Linked DNA regions of Loktanella sp. M215. The protein of the gene in region 1 binds, or shares a complex with, the protein of each later gene. Links are inferred from orthologs where the notes say so. Each region holds a gene or a part of one and is shown in the gene's direction. Other genes may lie near its edges.

Region 1 (6,322 bases):
TACCCGCGATCATGCGGGTTTTCGTCAGTGTCAGGTCGGACATGTCGCCCCCTTAAAGTTCGGCGCGCGGGTAACGGCAGACCGTGACATCGCGCAGGGTGATCTGGTTCATCTCCGGCCCCTCAAAGATCAGGTCAAGCCAGGCCTTCTCGATCCGTTTCTCGTTCAACTCGGTGTAGGCAAGGTCGAATTCCACGATGGCCTCGCCCCGTTTGCGGGGCAGTTCCTGCACCATCTGTTCGGTGTTGGGACCGTGGTTGATATTCAGTCGGGCAAAGATTTCCAGCGGCTTCTCGACCTCCACCACGATGGACACGCGCAGAATCTGGCGGCGGGTCATGCCCTGGACCGCCTCTGGCGGCAGATCCAGCGCCAGCGACAGGAACGAGCCGTCAAAGCGGAACACGTCCAGCCGCAGGCCGAAGGGAGACAGGTCCTCCTCGCGCGTGTTGCGCAGCTGGCGCAGCGTCAGTTCGCTGACGGCGCAGTCGTGAAACAGCGTCACCTCGTCGCCCAGAGCGGTCTTGCTGGACACGGCCGTCATCCCCTTTTGCGGCAGCGGACCGCGCCACAGCAGAGGCCGCCACGACCACAGAGTCCCGGCGGGCCGGGCAAAAGCGTTCGATCCGATCTGCGGCATCGCAAGGCGCCCGTCCGCGTGAAACATCAGTTCGGTCAGGCGGGCGGACAGATCGCGGGCCTGCTGGCGCTGTACGCGGAGCACCTGCAGTTCTTCGGTCGCCGCCTGGCGCGCGGCACGAGTCCAGCGTCGCAGGACGCGGGTGTGCAACAGCGCGTCCATCACCCCTTTGGTCTTGCGTCCCATGTCGACAGGTCCCGTTCAGTGCGTCGTCAGCAGTCTATCTGGCAAATCGCCAAGGGAAAGGAAACAGCCCCGTCGCGCTCATGTCGCCGTCTCGTCGTTGGCGCGCCGCAGGATCGCCAGCATCTGCGTCAGCAGCGCGCGCGAGGTGCTTTGCGACAGCGGATCCTCCGACAGGCCGCGTACGGAAATCGTGACCAGCCGGCCCCGCATGTCCGTGAACAATCGCCAGGCCTGCGTCTGCGTGCCCTTGACGCCGGGGGGGCCGACATCCTCGGTATAGACCGCAACGGCGTTGGCGTCCGTCTGGGTCTGCCGCACGGCGACCGGCCCGCCGATGGCCGAGGCCGACAGCAGCGCCGCCCCCTGCGGCGTCTCAAGGAAGGTCTTGAAGTCCTCCTCCTGCCCCGCCACGACCGCACTGCCCGCATCGCCCACCGTCACGGTGATCAGCGCGATGTCACCCGGATAGGTGTCGGTCTCGTCAGCGGTCATCGCCGCACAGGCGGCCAGCAAGGCAAAGCCCTGCCGGGGCCGCGTCACGACCGGATCGACGCAATAGCCCGCAGGCCCGCCCACCAGCACGTCCCCCACCAGCCGCACCGAAGGCTCGCCCGGTGCGGTCAGAGAGACGGGTTCGCAGCCCGCCAGTGCCGCGATCATCGCCAGTGCCGCAGGCAGGCCCCACCGCACGACCCTTAAAGGTCCATGTAGATGTGCTTTTCGTGCTTGGCGCCCGGATGCGTCACCGCCCCCTTGCGCGCTCCGCCGACAAGCTGCGCATACTTCCACAACGCACCGGAGGCATAGATCGTCTCTTTCGGGCCGGACCATGCGGCACGGCGGGCGTCCATCTCCTCGGCAGAGATGTCGGCGGACAACTCTCCGGTCAGGGCGTTGATCGTGATCATGTCGCCATCCTTCAGCAACGCGATGGGGCCGCCATGGGCCGCTTCCGGCCCGACGTGACCCACGCAGAACCCGCGGGTGGCACCAGAGAAGCGACCGTCGGTGATCAGTGCCACCTTCTTGCCCATGCCCTGCCCGGACAGGGCGGCGGTCGTCGCCAGCATTTCGCGCATGCCGGGGCCGCCTGCGGGGCCTTCGTTGCGGATGACCAGCACGTCGCCTTCCTTGTAGGTGCGCGCCTTGACGCTCTCAAAGGCCTCTTCCTCGTTTTCATAGACGCGGGCGGGGCCGGTAAAGACCTGCTGTTCCTCGGTCATGCCTGCGACCTTCACGATGGCACCGTCGGGTGCGACGTTGCCGCGCAGACCGACGACGCCGCCGGTCTTGGTGATCGGGTTGTCGATGAAGTGGATGGTCTTGCCGTCGGGATCGCGGGTGATCATGTCGATCTCCTCGCCGATGCTGCGGCCCGATGCGGTGATGCAATCCTCGTGCATCAGGCCCGCCTTGCGCAGCTCCTTCATCACGACGGGAATGCCACCGGCGTCATACAGGTCCTTCGCCACGGCCTGACCGCCGGGTTTCATGTCGACGAAATAGGGCGTATCCTTGAAGATGTCGCAGACGTCCCAGAGGTCGAAGTCGATCCCGGCCTCGTGCGCCATTGCGGGCAGGTGCAGACCGGCGTTGGTGGACCCGCCGGTGCAGGCCACCACGCGGGCAGCGTTTTCAAGAGACTTGCGCGTGACGATGTCGCGGGCGCGGATGTTGTTGGTGATCAGGTCCATGACGGCCTTGCCGGATGCGACGCCATACTGGCCGCGATCTTTGAAGGGTGCCGGCATGCCAGACGAGTTCAGCAGCGCGAGACCGATGGCTTCGGACACGCAGGCCATCGTGTTGGCGGTGAACTGGCCGCCGCAGGCGCCTTCTGACGGGCAGGCGACCTTTTCCAGGATCGCAAGCTGTTCGTCGGTCATTTCACCGTTCTGGTAACGGCCGACGGCTTCGAACATGTCCTGCACGGTCAGGTCGCGGTCGGCGAAATCGGCGGGGACATTGGCACCTTCGGGCACCTTGCCCGGCAGGATCGACCCGCCGTACATGAAGACCGACGGCACGTTCAGCCGGATCATCGCCATCATCATGCCCGGCAGCGACTTGTCGCAGCCCGCAAGACCGACCAGCGCGTCATAGCCGTGACCGCGCATCGTCAGCTCCACCGAGTCGGCAATCGCCTCGCGCGACGCCAGAGACGACCGCATCCCCTCGTGGCCCATCGCGATGCCGTCGGTGACGGTGATCGTGGTGAATTCGCGCGGTGTGCCATGCGCCTCGATCACGCCCGCCTTGACGGACTGGGCCTGCCAGTTCAGCGCGATGTTGCAGGGCGCCGCCTCGTTCCAGCAGGTGGCGACGCCGACGAAGGGCTGTGCGATGTCTTCTTCGGTCAGACCCATGGCATAGTAATACGACCGGTGCGGCGCGCGCGCGGGGCCTTCGGTGACGTGACGGCTGGGCAGCTTGGATTTGTCGGGGCGGTTCGTGGCCATGGGATGGGTCCTTCTCAAGTTGCCCTTGGTCTAATTTGCACCTTGCCGCGACACAAGACGCAATGCAGAGCCCTGCCGCGCGTTCGGACATTGCGCAGCCACCGCAGCTGCGCCACACCTGCCCCATGTCCCTGCCCACAGCCTACAGCGCCCTGCGCACCTTTCGCCGCCCCGCGCTGGCCCTGCCCGGCCTGTGGCGGGTGGCCCTCGTCATCATCGGGTTCGAGGTCGCCTTTTCCACGACACCCTACATCCTCGATCCCTATATCAACTGGTCCTGGCCCGACGCGGTGCTGGAGACGCTGAATTACGCGGGCTTCGGCCTTGATCTGGCGGCCCTGCTGGTGCTGATCGCCCTGCTGCACCGCCGCGGCCCCGCCAGTCTGACCGGGCCTTTTGGCCCGTTGCTGCGCGATCTGGGGCGCGTGCTGGTCGCGGTCTGCCTCGTTTTGCTGGTGCAGCAACCCTTCGATCTGGCCCCGGACCTGCGCGACCTGATCCTCGCCCCCCTTGGCCACTGGTTCTTGTGGCTGATCCCCGCCGCCCTCGCGATCCTGCTGCAGGTCACGACAGAGGAGATCTACTTCCGCGGCTACCTGACCCAGCAACTCGCCGCGGTCAGTCTGAAAAAGCGCGTCTGGATGCTGCTGCCCTCAGTCTATTTCGGCACCAGCCACCTGCTGAACGGCGACGGTCTGGCCGAAGGCGCGATGTGGGCCGTCTGGGCGGCGATGCTGGGTGCTGCCTGTGCAGACCTGACCGCGCGCACCGGCAACCTCGGCGCTGCCATCGGCCTGCATCTGGGCAACAACCTCTTTGCGGCCCTCGTGCTGGGCTTCATGGGGGCGCCCGGTTTCGGGCTGGCCCTGTTCCTGCTGCCCGACACCGCCGAGACCATCAATACCGCGGGGCTGGAGGGGCTGGCGACCACAGCCACGCTCTTCGATCTGGCCTATTCGGCGATGGGCGTGCTGGTGATGTGGCTGGCCGCGCGCATCGCGATCAGGGCTTGATTGCATTCGACCCGGCAACAGCCTATTTCGGGGCGATAAAGCTGATAGGTAAGCCGCGATGAACTGGATCACGAACTACGTCCGCCCGACGATCAACTCGTTGTTTTCCCGGCGTGAAGTGCCCGACAACCTGTGGACGAAATGCCCCGAGTGCGGCACGATGCTGTTCCACCGCGAACTGGCCGACAACCTGAACGTCTGCACCAATTGCGGCCACCACATGCCGATCACCGCCCGCGACCGGCTGACCGCCCTGTTCGACGGCGGCATCTACACCGACGTCAAGGTGCCGGACCCCGTGGCGGACCCGCTGCAATTCCGCGACCAGAAGAAATACACCGACCGCCTGAAGGAAGCGCGCAAGAAGACCGGCGAGCGTGACGCGATGCTGGTGGCAGAGGGCGAGATCGGGCGCACCCCCATCGTCGCCGCCGTGCAGGACTTCAGCTTCATGGGCGGGTCGATGTCGATGTATGTCGGCAACGCCATCGTCGCCGCAGCTGAGCGCAGCGTCGAAATGGGCCGCCCGCTGATCCTGTTTTCCGCCGCCGGTGGCGCGCGCATGCAGGAAGGCATCCTTGGCCTGATGCAGATGCCGCGCACGACCATCGCCGTGCAGATGCTGAAAGAGGCGGGCCTGCCTTACATCGTCGTGCTGACGCACCCCACGACGGGGGGTGTGACCGCATCCTACGCCATGCTGGGCGACGTGCAGATCGCGGAACCCAACGCGCTGATCGGCTTTGCCGGTGCCCGCGTCATCGAACAGACCATCGGTGAGAAACTGCCCGAAGGGTTCCAGCGCGCCGAATACCTGCTGGATCACGGCATGCTGGACCGCGTGACCAAGCGCACGGACCTGAAAGACGAACTCATCACCATCGTCCGCATCCTGACCAAACTGCCCCCCGCCGTCCGGGGCGATCTGCCGCCGCCGCATATCGACAGCCACGCCCTGGACGACAAGGCGGCGCTGCCGGTCCAGCCGTGACGCCGGGTTCCGACGTCATCCTCGCGCGGATGATGTCCCTGCACCCCAAGGTGATCGACCTGACGCTGGACCGCGTCTGGCGCCTGCTCGACCGTCTGGACAATCCGCAGGACCGTCTGCCACCGGTGATCCACATCGCCGGCACCAACGGCAAGGGCAGCACGCAGGCCATGATCCGCGCCGGGCTGGAGGCGCGGGGCGCGACTGTCCACGCCTATACCTCGCCGCACCTTGCCCGGTTCCACGAACGCATCCGCCTGGCCGGGTCGCTGATTTCAGAGGACGCGCTGACCGCGCTGCTGGATCGCACCCATACCGCCAACGGCCCCGACCCGATCACCTATTTCGAGATCACGACCGTCGCGGCCCTGCTCGCCTTTGCCGAAACGCCCGCGGATTACACCTTGCTGGAGGTCGGCCTCGGCGGTCGTCTGGACGCGACGAACGTGGTGGCAAAGCCTGCCCTGACGGTCATCACGCCGGTCGATCTGGACCACCAAAGCTACCTCGGTGACACGCTGGCGCTGATTGCCGGCGAAAAGGCGGGCATCCTGAAACGCGGCGTGCCTTGCGTCGTCGGCCCCCAGCACGACGAAGGCCTTGACGTGATCGAGGCGCGCGCTGCCCGCGTCGGCGCCCCCCTGCTGGTCCACGGCCAGCACTGGCACGTGACGACCGAACGCGACCGCCTGATCTATCAGGACGAGCGTGGCCTGCTGGACCTGCCGCTGCCCGCCCTGCCCGGCCCGCACCAGATCGGCAACGCCGGCATGGCGATCGCCGCCCTGCGTCACCTGTCCGCCACCGCCGGACAGTCCGCGACCGACGAAGACTGTTGCACCAAGGCCATGACGCAGGTGACATGGCCCGCCCGCATGCAGCGCCTGACGACCGGCGCGCTGGTCGACCTCGCCCGCCCGGCAGAGCTGTGGCTGGACGGCGGCCACAACCCCGCCGCCGGTCTGGTCCTTGCCGCGACGCTGGCTGCCCTGCCCCCGCGCCCGACTCATCTGATCTGCGGCATGCTGAACAC
Region 2 (6,275 bases), 2.2 Mb from region 1 along the record:
CTGCTGATCGTCGCCGTGCTGACACTGCCGGTTTTCGTGACCGAGATGGGGGGCCATCTGTTTCCGCCCCTGCACCGGTTCGTGGCCGACAGCATCGGGATGCAGACATCCTGGGTGATCCAGTTCGTGCTGACGACCCTCGTGCTGGTCTGGCCGGGGCGGTCGTTCTATGCGCGCGGCGTGCCCGCCCTGCTGCGCGGGGCACCGGACATGAACAGCCTCGTGGCGCTGGGGACCGCGGCGGCCTGGGGCTATTCGACGGTCGTGACCTTTGCGCCCGGCCTGCTGCCCGCACAGGGCCGCGCCGTCTATTTCGAGGCGGCGGCGGTGATCGTCGTGCTGATCCTGCTGGGTCGCACGCTGGAGGCGCGGGCCAAGGGCCGCACCGGCGCCGCCATCGCGCGGCTGGTCGGGCTGCGCCCCAAGACGGCGCATGCGCTGATCGCCGGCGTATCGGTGCTGATCGTGGCCTGTCCCTGTGCGATGGGGCTGGCGACGCCGACCTCGATCATGGTGGGCACGGGGCGGGCGGCGGACCTTGGCGTGCTGTTCCGGCGCGGCGATGCACTGCAGGCCTTACAGGGGGTGCCGGTCGTCGCACTCGACAAGACCGGCACGCTGACCGCAGGGCGCCCGGAACTGACCGACCTTGTGACGACAGCGGGCTTCGATGCCGATGAAGTGCTGACGCTGGTCGCCGCTGCAGAGGGCGCGTCGGAGCATCCGGTCGCCAGCGCGATCCTGCGTGCGGCCAAGGCGAAAGGGCTGGAGGTCGCGACCGCTGCAGACTTTCAGTCGATCACCGGCCTTGGCCTTTCGGCGACCGTCGGGGACCGGAGCGTGCTGGTCGGGGCGGACCGGCTGATGACGCGCGAGGGTGTGGATATGGCTGCCGCGCCGCGAGCGGATGACCTGACGGCCCAAGGGCGTTCGCCGCTTTATGTCGCCATCGACGGGCAGTTGGCGGGTCTGCTGGCGGTCGCCGATCCGGTCAAGCCCGGCACGCCGGCTGCGGTCAAGGCGCTGCAGGACATGGGGCTGATCGTCGCCATGATCACGGGCGACAGTGCCGCCACGGCGCGGGCCATCGCCGCGACGCTCGGCATCGACGATGTCGTGGCAGAGGTCCTGCCGGACGGCAAGGTGGCTGCCCTCTCGCGGCTGCGCGAGACGCATGGCGCCGTGGCCTTTGTCGGCGACGGCATCAACGATGCAACGGCGCTGGCCAGCGCCGACGTGGGGCTGGCCATCGGGACCGGCACGGACGTCGCGATCGAAATGGCGGATGTCGTCCTGATGTCCGGCGACCTGCGGGCGGTCGTGGATGCGCTGGCGGTCAGCCGTGCGACGATGCGCAACATCCGCCAGAACCTGTTCTGGGCCTTCGGCTATAACGTGGCGCTGATCCCGGTGGCGGCGGGGGTGCTGTATCCCCTGAACGGCACGTTTTTGTCGCCGGCGCTGGCGGCGGGGGCAATGGCGCTGTCCAGCGTCTTCGTGCTGACCAACGCACTGCTGTTGCGGCGCGTGCCCTCGGCCGCACCCGACCTGCCCCGCGCGACAGTCGCCCCGGCCGCCCGCAACGTGACACGAGAGGTCCGTCCATGAATATCGGTGAAGCCGCCACGCGCGCCAGCCTGCCGCCCAAGACGATCCGCTACTACGAGGACATCGGCCTCGTGACGCCCCGGCGCGACGATAACGGCTATCGCGCGTTCAGCGACAGCGACGTGCACCGGCTGATCTTTCTGGGCCGCGCCCGGGCGCTTGTGTTCACGATCGAGGATTGCCGCGCCCTGACGGCGCTCTGGGCCGACAGCCACCGCGCCAGCGCCGACGTCCGCCGCATCGCCACCGATCATCTGGCGCGGATCGCGGTCAAGATTGCCGATCTGCGCGCCATGCAGCAGACCCTGTCGCATCTGGTGTCGTCTTGTGCGGGCGACGACAGGCCGGATTGCCCGATCCTGCATAACCTTGAACATACCGCCTGACAGCGGTACGGGCGCAAGCCGTGACGCCCGCAGTACGTCACCTTTCAACCTGCGGGGTGTCTGGCCAGATTGCTGCAGGTGCATTACGCACCTTGCGCTTGAATGCGCAACAATATACCCAAAGACGACATACAAATGAAATAAAGAACCTTTTCCATGTCATTTCGCCTGCAGCCGACGCCCCCCGCCCGCCCGAACCGGTGCCAGCTTTTCGGACCCGGATCCAATACGAAACTCTTTGCCAAGATGGCAGCGTCGGACGCGGATGTGATCAACCTCGATCTGGAGGATTCGGTCGCCCCCAGTGACAAGGCGGCGGCGCGAGCGAATATCATCACCGCCATCAACGACGTCGACTGGACCACGAAACATCTGTCGGTCCGGATCAACAGCCTTGATACGCCGTTCTGGTATCGCGACGTGGTGGACCTGCTGGAGCAGGCGGGCGACCGTCTGGACCAGATCATGATCCCCAAGGTGGGCTGCGCCGCGGACGTCTATGCCGTCGACGCGCTGGTCACGGCGATCGAGGCCGCCAAGGGACGCACCCGGCGCATCGGGTTCGAGGTCATCATCGAATCCGCCGCCGGTCTAGTCAACGTGAACGAAATCGCGGCCGCATCGCCCCGGATGCAGGCGATGAGCCTTGGTGCGGCGGACTTTGCCGCCTCGATGGGCATGCAGACCACCGGGATCGGGGGGACACAGGACAACTATTACATGCTGCAGGGTGACACGCGCCACTATGCCGATCCTTGGCACTGGGCGCAGACCGCGATCGTCGCCGCCTGCCGAACCCACGGCATCCTGCCAGTCGACGGCCCGTTCGGCGATTTTTCGGACGACGAAGGCTATCGTGCGCAGGCCCGCCGCAGCGCCACGCTGGGCATGGTCGGCAAATGGGCGATCCACCCTCGGCAGATCGCCTTGGCGAACGAGGTCTTTACCCCCTCCGACGCTGCCGTGGCCGAGGCGCGCGAGATCCTCGCCGCCATGGAGGACGCCAAGGCGCGGGGCGAAGGGGCGACCGTCTACAAGGGGCGCCTCGTCGATATCGCCAGCATCAAGCAGGCCGAGGTCATCGTGAAGCAATCCGAGATGATCGCAGGCTGACGCCGACCTATTCATCCGGCCGGGTAAACGCCCGGCCGAGGCTGCGACCATTGCAAATCGGGGTGCACGTCGCCTATATCGGCGTCAGGCAATGAAGGCGTTTCCATGACCCAGTACCTCGATTTCGAAAAACCGCTCGCCGAGATCGAAGGCAAGGCGGAAGAGCTGCGCGCCATGGCGCGCGAGAACGCCGAGATGGACGTGGAAAAAGAGGCCGCGGCGCTCGACAAGAAAAGCCGCGACCTGCTGAAATCGCTTTATGCCAACCTCACGCCCTGGCGCAAATGCCAGGTGGCGCGGCATCCGGAACGGCCGCATTGCAAGGATTACATCGCGGCCCTGTTCAGCGATTTCACGCCGCTGGCCGGTGACCGGAATTTTGCCGACGACCATGCCGTGATGGGCGGTCTTGCGCGGTTCGACGGGCGGTCCGTCGTGGTGATCGGCCACGAAAAGGGGCACGATACGAAATCGCGCATCGCCCACAACTTTGGCATGGCCCGCCCCGAAGGCTATCGCAAGGCGATCCGTCTGATGGAACTGGCGAACCGTTTCGGGCTGCCGGTCGTCACGCTGGTCGACACCCCCGGCGCCTATCCCGGCAAGGGGGCAGAGGAGCGGGGCCAGTCGGAGGCCATCGCCCGCGCCACCGAGGCCTGCCTCGATCTGTCCGTGCCGCTGATCAGCGTCGTGATCGGCGAGGGCGGATCTGGCGGCGCCGTGGCCTTTGCCACCGCGAACCGTGTCCTGATGCTGGAACATTCGATCTATTCGGTCATCAGCCCCGAAGGCTGTGCGTCGATCCTGTGGAAGGACGCGGCCAAGACGCAAGAGGCCGCCGCCGCCCTGCGTCTGACGGCACAGAACCTGCAAGAGTTGGGCGTCTGCGACCGGATCATTCCCGAACCGCTGGGCGGCGCGCACCGCGCGCCCGCAGCTGCAGTCCAGTCCGTGGGTGCGGCGCTGACAAAAACTCTGGCCGAACTGGAAAAGGTGGCCCCGGATCAGGTCCGCCTCGACCGGCGCCGCAAGTACCTCGAACTCGGCAAGAAGGGCCTTGCCGCCTGACCGGCTTCGCCCTTCTTCTGGTCAAAAATACTTCGGGGGAGGCGCATCGCGCCGGGGGCAGCGCCCCCAGCCACGCCGCCCCCTACTGAACGACTCCGATTTCGGTCAGACCTCTGACACGGGCGGCAGCGGCAGGGTCATACCCGCCTCGCGGGCCAGAGCATTGGACTGCGTCTCGATCGCCTCTTCCAGCTCGCGCAGGAAACCGCGCAGCGACCCGCCCGGCGGGATCGGGTCCAGAAAGGCAAAGACCGCCGTGCCGGGCTTGCGGTAGATGCCGCGCTTGGGCCAGAAGACCCCGATATTCGTGGCGACCGGCACCACCGGCTGTCCCAGCTCGGCATAGAGCGCCGCGGTACCCTTCTTGTAGGGCATGACCGCCCCCGGCGCGACGCGGGTGCCCTGCGGATAGATGCACAGCTGTCCCGGCGCGGCGTCGCCGGCCTTGACCCGCGCCAGCATGTCCTTGATCGCGCGGCCTTTCTTGCCACGATCGACGGGGATGCATCCCGCGCGATAGGCAAACCAGCCCAGCACCGGCGCATAAAGCAGCAGGCGCTTCATGATGAAGCGCGGGCGCGGCAGAAGCTGGTAGATGAACATGACATCCATGAAGGACTGGTGCTTGGCCGCGATCATGCAGCCGGTGACGGGGGGGCTGCCGCGCACCTCGAACCGCAGGCCGATCATCCAGCCGGCCAGCCAGATCACCGCGCGGGCGTACATCTTGCAGGTCTTCATCGCGCCGTCACGGTCGATCATCGCATAGGGCAGGAACAGGATCCCCATGACCGCCATCAGCAGATACATCACGATGGCAAAGGCCAGCGACCGGACCCATTGGAGAGCGTAACTCATGCCTGAGACCTCAGCGTGCGCAGGGCCGCGGCCCGGGTGGCGAAAAAGGCGGTGACGGCGGCCAGTGGCGGGATCAGCAGAGGCACCAGCCAGCCCCACCCCTGAAAGCCCAAGCCCGTCAGAAAGCCCGCCGCGTCGGCGTCACCGGGCAATGCGGCCACGGCGATCAGGCCGGCGGCGGTGCCGATGGCAGCGCCCAGCCCTGACCGCAGGGTGAACCGGCGCACGAAGGCCCGCGCGATATAGCTGTCACGCGCGCCAACAAGGCGCATCACACGGATCACCTGCGCGTTGGCCGACAGGGCAGACTGTGCCGCCAGCGTGATCATCGCGGCCGTGGCGGCCCCGATCAGCAGCAGTGCGACCCAGCCCATGGTCCGCAGGCGGTTGGCCGCGTCCACAAGGGGTGCCCGCCAGCGGGTATGGTCGTCCAGTACCGCCCCCGGCACCTCGGCCTGCAGGCGTGCCCGCAAGCCCGTCGCGTCATAGCCCTCGGCGGTTTCCGTGATCTCGATCAGCTGCGGGATCGGCAGGGTATCGAGCGGCAGGTCGGGGCCGAACCACGGTTCCAGCAGGGCACGCTCTTCGTCGTCGGTCAAGGCGCGGGCGGTGGCGACGCCGGGGGTCTGTTCCAGCACCGTCAGCGCGCGGCTGACCTGTGCTGCGGCCTGATCGACCGGGGCAGAGATGCGCAGCGTGGCCGTGCGGGCCAGTTCCGCGGACCAGCGGTCGGCCAGCCGCCCCGTGGCGAGCGAAAATGCGATGGCGAAGACCGCCAGAAAGGCCATGGACCCGGCGGTAAAGACCGTCAGGCGGGCGGTGAACCCGGTCGGCGGCACGGCACGGTCAGCGCTGGGGTTGCCCACCAGCAGCGCCAGCGCACGCGCAAGGCCCGATGGCACGCGCAGGTTCACAGTGCCACCCCGGTCTGCAAACGACCGCCCTTCAGGCGCAACACGTTCGCGCTGACCTGTGTCTTGGCGGCGCGGATCAGGTTCATGTCGTGGGTCGCGATCAGGACGGTCTTGCCCATGCGGTTCAGCTCGACCAGCAGGGTCAGCAGGCGCTGCGACATCTCCCAGTCGACATTGCCCGTCGGCTCGTCGGCGATGATGACGTCGGGCGAAGTGATGACGGCCCGTGCCAAGGCGGCACGCTGGCGTTCACCGCCCGACAGTTCCGGTGGCAGTTGTTGCGCCTGTGCCGACAGCCCGACCCAGGCCAGCAGTTCGTCCAGATTGC
Region 3 (6,187 bases), 1.6 Mb from region 1 along the record:
CAAGCGCTTCGGCGGCTTGCAGGCGCTGGGTGACGTGAACCTGTCCATTCAGGAAAACACGGTCCACGCCATCATCGGCCCGAACGGTGCGGGTAAATCCACCCTGCTGAACGTGCTGGTGGGCAAACTGATCCCCGACAGCGGGTCGGTCATGTTCGATGGCCAGTCCGTGCTGGGCCGCAAACCGTTCGAAATCGCGCAGATGGGCATCAGCCGCGTGTTCCAGACGCCAGAGATCTTTGCCGATCTGACGGTGCTGGAAAACGTCCTGATCCCCTGTTTCGCGAAACGCGACGGATCGTTCCGGATGCACGCTCTTGAACCCGTCCGCCACGAACGCGAGATCGGCCATCAGGCCGAGGCGATGCTGGACGAGGTCAACATGCTGTCGAAATCCAACGTCGTGGCTTCCTCGCTCTCGCGCGGCGACAAGCGGCGGCTGGAAATGGCGATGTGTCTGGTGCAGGAACCGCGCCTGATGCTGCTGGACGAACCCACCGCCGGCATGGCGCGGGCGGATACGGAAAACACCATCGCCCTGCTCAAGGATATCCGCGTCAAGCGCGGGATCACCATGGCGATCATCGAACACGACATGCAGGTGGTGTTCAGCCTGGCAGACCGGATCACGGTCATGGCGCAAGGCACGCCGCTGGTCGAAGGCAGCCCCGACCAGATCAAGGTCGACCCGAAGGTGCGCGAAGCCTATCTGGGCGAAACGCAGATCTAGCCGATTTTACATCGATAAATCGGAGCCTCCAAATTTTCGATGAAAATTTGGCCAGCGCATAAGGACAGAACATGACCGCCCCATTCGACATCAAGAAGAACTCTGCCGCCGTCGACCGCCCCTTCCTTTCGGTCTGGGAAATCGAGGCCTATTACGGCGAAAGCTACATCGTCCAGAACGTCAGCTTCGACATCCACGAAGGCGAGATCCTCGCCCTTCTGGGCCGCAACGGCGCCGGCAAGACCTCGACCCTGCGCACCATCGCGCGGCTGGGCAACCCGGAACTGAAGCACGGCGAGATCTGGCTGGATCACCAGCCGCTGCACCTGATGAAAAGCCATCAGGCTGCGGCCCACGGCATCGCGCTGGTGCCCGAAGACCGCTGCATCATCGCGGGCCTCACGGTCGAGGAGAACCTGCAACTGGCCCAGATCGCCCCGCCGATCGGCTGGTCGCTGGAGCGGATCTACGAACTGTTCCCGCGCCTGAAAGAGCGTCGCAAGCAGGAAGGCGTCACCCTCTCGGGCGGCGAACAGCAGATGCTGGCCATCGCGCGCGCGCTGGCCCGTGACATCAAGGTGCTACTGCTGGACGAACCCTACGAAGGACTAGCGCCTGTCATCGTGCAGGAAATTGCGAAAACGCTGAAGATCATCCGCGATCAGGGAATCACGACGATCATCGTCGAGCAGAACGCCGTCGCCGCGCTGAAACTCGCGGATCGTGCCGTGATTCTGGACACCGGATCGGTTGTCTTCGACGGATCGGCGCAGGAAGTCCTCGAAAACGAGAAACTGCGGGCCGAATATCTCGCTATTTGATCTGCGTCGTTAACCATTGATTCGCTTTTCACTCTGAATCAGCGATCCGGTTTACCAGTGGGTAACCGGATCGTTCGATGTTTGAGGGGTCCCCTTCCACCCCTCAAAGCAAGGAGTCCCGTCATGCTCGTCCCACTCACGTCCATTGCAGCGCCGTCGCCTTTGACCGTGCCCATCATGGACCATAGACCGACCGCCGACGCCGCAGCCCTGGCACGCGATCCGACACCCTTCATTCCCTTGCCCATGCCGTCCCAATACACACAAAAAGGGGCCGTGGCCGAAGCACGCATGACCGATACCTCTGACAGCATCACCAAGATCGAGCGGGTCTTGAAACCCTATGGTGTCACAATGCTGCCGCGCGGTCAGGCCGACACCAAGGCCCAGACCGACAGCCGCGAACCTCAGGATCCCGCCGTGCAGGCGCAGGCCGACGCTGACGACGGATCTGCTACCGGTCCGGCACCCGACACCGGGTCAGACCCGGCCGCAAGCGGGGTGCGTGATCCACGACCCATTCCCGTGCCGTTGCCCGGCTGATCCGAAACGGCCGCAAACGCTTTCCACCCACGCGCTGTTAGCCTATAAGTCCGCCAATCGCGCGGTCTTCAGGCCGCGTCTGTCATGGAACAAAAGCAGTGGCCGGGAAAATCATGGGCAATAAGACCTCTCAGGACAGCGACGTCAGTTTCATTCAGGCCTTGGCCGAATTGCTGCGCGCCAACGACCTGACCGAATTGCAAGTCAAGCGCGACTACGCCGAAAACGACAGCCTGAACGTCCGCGTCAGCCGTCATATCCAGGCCGCACCCGCGCCGCAGCAGCCGATGATGGCGCAGGCCGCAGCGCCCGCCACTTCGGCCCAGATGCAGACCCCCGTCCCCGCGATGCCGGCCGATCCCGCCGCCCATCCGGGCGCCGTCACCTCGCCGATGGTCGGCACCGTCTACATGGCCGCCGAACCGGGTGCAGCCGCCTTCGTGTCGACCGGATCGACGGTCAAGGAAGGCGACACCCTGCTGATCATCGAGGCAATGAAGACCATGAACCACATCCCGGCACCCCGTGCCGGCACCGTGAAACGTATCCTGGTCGAGGATGGCGGTCCGGTGGAATTCGGCGCCCCCCTGATGATCATCGAATAGGGGTTTTACCATGTTCGACAAGATCCTGATCGCGAACCGGGGCGAAATCGCCCTGCGAGTCGTGCGCGCCTGCCGGGAAATGGGCATCGCTTCCGTTGCCGTGCATTCCACCGCCGACGCCGACGCCATGCACGTCCGCATGGCGGACGAGGCCGTCTGCATCGGCCCGCCCTCCTCGGCCCAGTCCTACCTGAACTTTCCGTCGATCATCGCGGCCTGTGAAATCACCGGCGCGCAGGCGATCCACCCCGGTTACGGCTTCCTGTCGGAAAACGCGGCCTTCGTGCAGGTGGTCGAAGACCACTCGCTGACCTTCATCGGCCCGACCGCCGCGCATATCCGCACCATGGGCGACAAGATCACCGCCAAGGACACGATGAAAAAGCTGGGCGTGCCCTGCGTCCCCGGCTCTGACGGCGGCGTGCCGACCCTGAAGGATGCCCAGCGCGTCGGCGCGGAAATCGGCTATCCGGTCATCATCAAGGCCACCGCCGGCGGTGGCGGCCGCGGCATGAAGGTGGCGCTAACCGCCGCCGACATCGAAAAGGCGTTCCACTCCGCTCGGGCCGAGGCAAAAGCCGCTTTCGGCAACGACGAAGTCTATATCGAGAAATACCTGACCACCCCGCGCCATATCGAAATTCAGGTCTTTGGCGACGGCAAGGGTAACGCGGTGCATCTGGGCGAGCGTGACTGTTCCCTGCAACGGCGCCACCAAAAGGTGCTGGAAGAGGCCCCCGGCCCCGCGATCACGCCCGAACTGCGCGCGCGCATCGGCAAGGTCTGCGCCGACGCCGTGGCCCGGATCAACTACATCGGCGCCGGCACCATCGAATTCCTGTTCGAAAACGACGAGTTCTACTTCATCGAGATGAACACCCGTCTGCAGGTCGAACACCCGGTGACCGAGAATATCTTCGACGTCGATCTGGTCCGCGAACAGATCCGCGTCGCCGCCGGCCTGCCGATGTCGTTCACCCAGGACGATCTGAAGATCCGCGGCCACAGCATCGAGGTGCGGATCAACGCGGAAAAGCTGCCGAACTTCAGCCCCTGCCCCGGCACGATCACCCAGTATCACGCGCCGGGCGGCCTTGGTGTGCGCATGGACTCGGCGCTCTACGACGGCTACCGTATCCCGCCCTACTACGACAGCCTGATCGGCAAGCTGATCGTCCACGGCCGCGACCGGCCCGAAGCCCTCGCGCGTCTTGCCCGCGCGCTGGGAGAGTTGATCGTCGACGGTGTCGACACGACGATTCCCCTGTTCCACGCGCTGTTGCAGGAACCGGACGTGCAGACCGGCAACTACAACATTCACTGGCTGGAACACTGGCTCGAAACGCATCTGGGTTGAACGGATGGCAGTGGGTCTGACACCCGACCTGCTGCTGCACGCCTACCGGCAGGGTATCTTTCCCATGGCCGAAACCCGCGACGCCACAGAGGTGTTCTGGGTCCAGCCCCGGATGCGCGGCGTGTTGCCGCTGGACCGCTTTCACGTCTCGCGGTCCCTGCGCAAGACCCTGCGGCGCGGGCATCTGACCGCCAGCGCCGACAAGGCATTCGCCGGTGTCGTGCGGGGCTGTGCAAACCGCGCCGAAACCTGGATCAACGCCGAGATCTTCGATGTCTATCAGGCCCTGCACGCGCAGGGCGATGCCCATTCGATCGAGGTCTGGCAGGACGACACGCTGGTCGGCGGAGTCTACGGCGTCACCATCGGGGCTGCGTTCTTTGGCGAGAGCATGTTTTCCACCGTGACCGACGCGTCGAAGGTGGCTCTTGCCTGCGCCATCCAGCGGTTGCAGGCGCGCGGTTTCCGCCTGTTTGACACGCAGTTCATAACGCCGCATCTGGAATCGCTGGGGGCCGAAGAAATCCCGCGCAGCGGCTATGAACGGCGTCTGTCAGAAGCTTTGGCCATCGCGGCCGATTTCGGGCCCGCCGGCCCGATCCCGCTGGATCAGGTCGCCTCGCACCGCATCACCCAGACGTCATAGCGCGGGTGATCCATCGCGTTCAGCGCGGGGGCAGAGGCGATCATCCAGCCGTCAAAGACCGGCACCTGCTCATTACGGTCGTTGACCTTCAGCTCCGCAAAGGCGTCGCCGGTCGGATTGTCGGCGGGAACGCGACAGTCGTTCATGGTGATTAGCAGCGACCCCACCTTTTCCGACTGACCGACTTTCAGTTCAAGATCCGTCAGGTGCCCCGTCACCTTGTCCAACACGCGCAGCATGCCACCCGGCAGGGACGACGCCTGCTGCGCGGCAGCCAAACCCGGCAGCAGCGTCAGGCACAGGGCCAGCGCGCGGATCATTCCGGTGTCCAGGCCTCGTAATCGGACCGGTCGGCGGGCGCCGCACTGCGGATCGAGCCTTTGGGGGCATAAGCTTCGGGCGTGCCCGTCAGGTTGGCCAGGTGCGGCTTTTCCCAAGGCTGGTGGACCAGAGGGCGTTCCGTCGGCGGCTCGTCCCAGGTCCGGTGCAGCCAGCCGTGCCATTCGGGGGCGACCTTGGACGCCTCGGCCTCGCCGTTGAAGATCACCCAGCGGCGGCTGTCATCGGCGTTACGGTAAAAGATGTTGCCGCCGGCGTCCTCACCCACGCGCTCGCCCTTGCGCCACGTCCAGAACTGGGTGGCAAAGGTCTGCCCGTCCCACCAGGTGAAAGCGCGTGCGAGGTTGCGTGCAAAGCCCATGATCGTCTCCGGTTGCCTGTCCCCGTCATGCCCCAACGGCGGCCAAAGGTCCAGAGGCACCGGCCTCGGGCAACCGGGCCGTCACCTCGATCTCGATCTTCATCTGGGGCGTCTGAAGGCCCGCGCGGATCATCGTGGCGGCGGGGCGGGCGCGGGCAAAGGCCTCTGCTACGATGGGCCAGCAGGGTTCCCAGTCAGCGCTATCCGGCAGGATATAATTGACCCGCACCACATGATCGAGGCCGCTGCCCGCCTTGTTCAATGCGTCCGCAATGGTGTCCAGCGCATTGCGGCACTGGTCGCGGACATCCTCGGGCATGGTCATGCTGGCATAATCATAGCCCGTCGTGCCCGCCACAAAGACCCAGCCATCGGCCACGACAGCGCGGGAATAGCCGATCTTCTCCTCGAACGGCGATCCGGTGGAAATGTGTGTGACGGTCATGGGTCAATCTCCGTATCTGATACGAGCGATGAGACCATCACCCGGTGCATAGATGTACAAGTCCTGTCCTTGCGGCCGACCATTGTAAAACGATCCACTGGTCATCAATGCCGTTGCCAAATTGTCAGCAATGTCCTTTGGCCAGTTGTAGGCACAAAAGAACATCGACCACGTCTGAGGATCGCCCGATGTGTCAAGGGAGGGTTGTATCGGTGTTGGCAGCCAGTCATCAGGCCAGGCGTAGAGCCAGTCGGGGGATGCAGCAGATGCGAGGACCGGAGGCACTTCGGGCGCATCGGCGCCCAGCCGGGCAATCGCGTAGACGCAAGAGTCATTCGAC

What was found.
Region 2: the proteins of accD (region 1) and GLR48_RS08050 are in contact, whole or in part, in a solved structure (PDB 8UXZ), measured with the Escherichia coli proteins. The link is inferred for Loktanella sp. M215 from one-to-one orthologs.
Region 3: the proteins of accD (region 1) and accB are in contact, whole or in part, in a solved structure (PDB 8UXZ), measured with the Escherichia coli proteins. The link is inferred for Loktanella sp. M215 from one-to-one orthologs.

What each region holds. Positions count from the first base shown.
Region 1 is NZ_WMEA01000001.1:3,822,195-3,828,516, forward strand. What follows is about bases 3,480-6,322. They hold accD (acetyl-CoA carboxylase, carboxyltransferase subunit beta), read left to right. Parts: upstream 3,480-4,356; coding sequence 4,357-5,289; downstream 5,290-6,322. Other genes in these bases: GLR48_RS18795 (CPBP family intramembrane glutamic endopeptidase), read left to right, coding at 3,480-4,298; GLR48_RS18805 (bifunctional folylpolyglutamate synthase/dihydrofolate synthase), read left to right, coding at 5,319-6,322. Outside these bases: GLR48_RS18775 (hypothetical protein), read right to left, coding at 1-43; GLR48_RS18780 (DUF6478 family protein), read right to left, coding at 53-826; GLR48_RS18785 (dihydroxy-acid dehydratase), read right to left, coding at 905-1,516; ilvD (dihydroxy-acid dehydratase), read right to left, coding at 1,522-3,285; more of GLR48_RS18795, read left to right, coding at 3,348-3,479.
Region 2 is NZ_WMEA01000001.1:1,646,355-1,652,629, reverse strand. What follows is about bases 2,398-5,193. They hold GLR48_RS08050 (acetyl-CoA carboxylase carboxyltransferase subunit alpha), read left to right. Parts: upstream 2,398-3,212; coding sequence 3,213-4,175; downstream 4,176-5,193. Other genes in these bases: GLR48_RS08040 (cell division protein FtsX), read right to left, coding at 5,030-5,193; GLR48_RS08045 (lysophospholipid acyltransferase family protein), read right to left, coding at 4,281-5,033; GLR48_RS08055 (L-malyl-CoA/beta-methylmalyl-CoA lyase), read left to right, coding at 2,398-3,107. Outside these bases: GLR48_RS08065 (heavy metal translocating P-type ATPase), read left to right, coding at 1-1,608; cueR (Cu(I)-responsive transcriptional regulator), read left to right, coding at 1,605-1,994; more of GLR48_RS08055, read left to right, coding at 2,151-2,397; more of GLR48_RS08040, read right to left, coding at 5,194-5,947; GLR48_RS08035 (cell division ATP-binding protein FtsE), read right to left, coding at 5,944-6,275. UniProt on the Escherichia coli protein: Component of the acetyl coenzyme A carboxylase (ACC) complex. First, biotin carboxylase catalyzes the carboxylation of biotin on its carrier protein (BCCP) and then the CO(2) group is transferred by the carboxyltransferase to acetyl-CoA to form malonyl-CoA.
Region 3 is NZ_WMEA01000001.1:2,216,828-2,223,014, reverse strand. The notes cover bases 1,246-3,953. They hold accB (acetyl-CoA carboxylase biotin carboxyl carrier protein), read left to right. Parts: upstream 1,246-2,207; coding sequence 2,208-2,699; downstream 2,700-3,953. Other genes in these bases: accC (acetyl-CoA carboxylase biotin carboxylase subunit), read left to right, coding at 2,710-3,953; GLR48_RS10870 (hypothetical protein), read left to right, coding at 1,675-2,094; GLR48_RS10875 (ABC transporter ATP-binding protein), read left to right, coding at 1,246-1,551. In the rest of the region: GLR48_RS26060 (hypothetical protein), read left to right, coding at 479-730; more of GLR48_RS10875, read left to right, coding at 802-1,245; more of accC, read left to right, coding at 3,954-4,056; aat (leucyl/phenylalanyl-tRNA--protein transferase), read left to right, coding at 4,067-4,702; GLR48_RS10850 (DUF2155 domain-containing protein), read right to left, coding at 4,666-5,022; GLR48_RS10845 (NADH:ubiquinone oxidoreductase subunit NDUFA12), read right to left, coding at 5,019-5,402; GLR48_RS10840 (RidA family protein), read right to left, coding at 5,428-5,847; GLR48_RS10835 (hypothetical protein), read right to left, coding at 5,851-6,187. UniProt on the Escherichia coli protein: This protein is a component of the acetyl coenzyme A carboxylase complex; first, biotin carboxylase catalyzes the carboxylation of the carrier protein and then the transcarboxylase transfers the carboxyl group to form malonyl-CoA.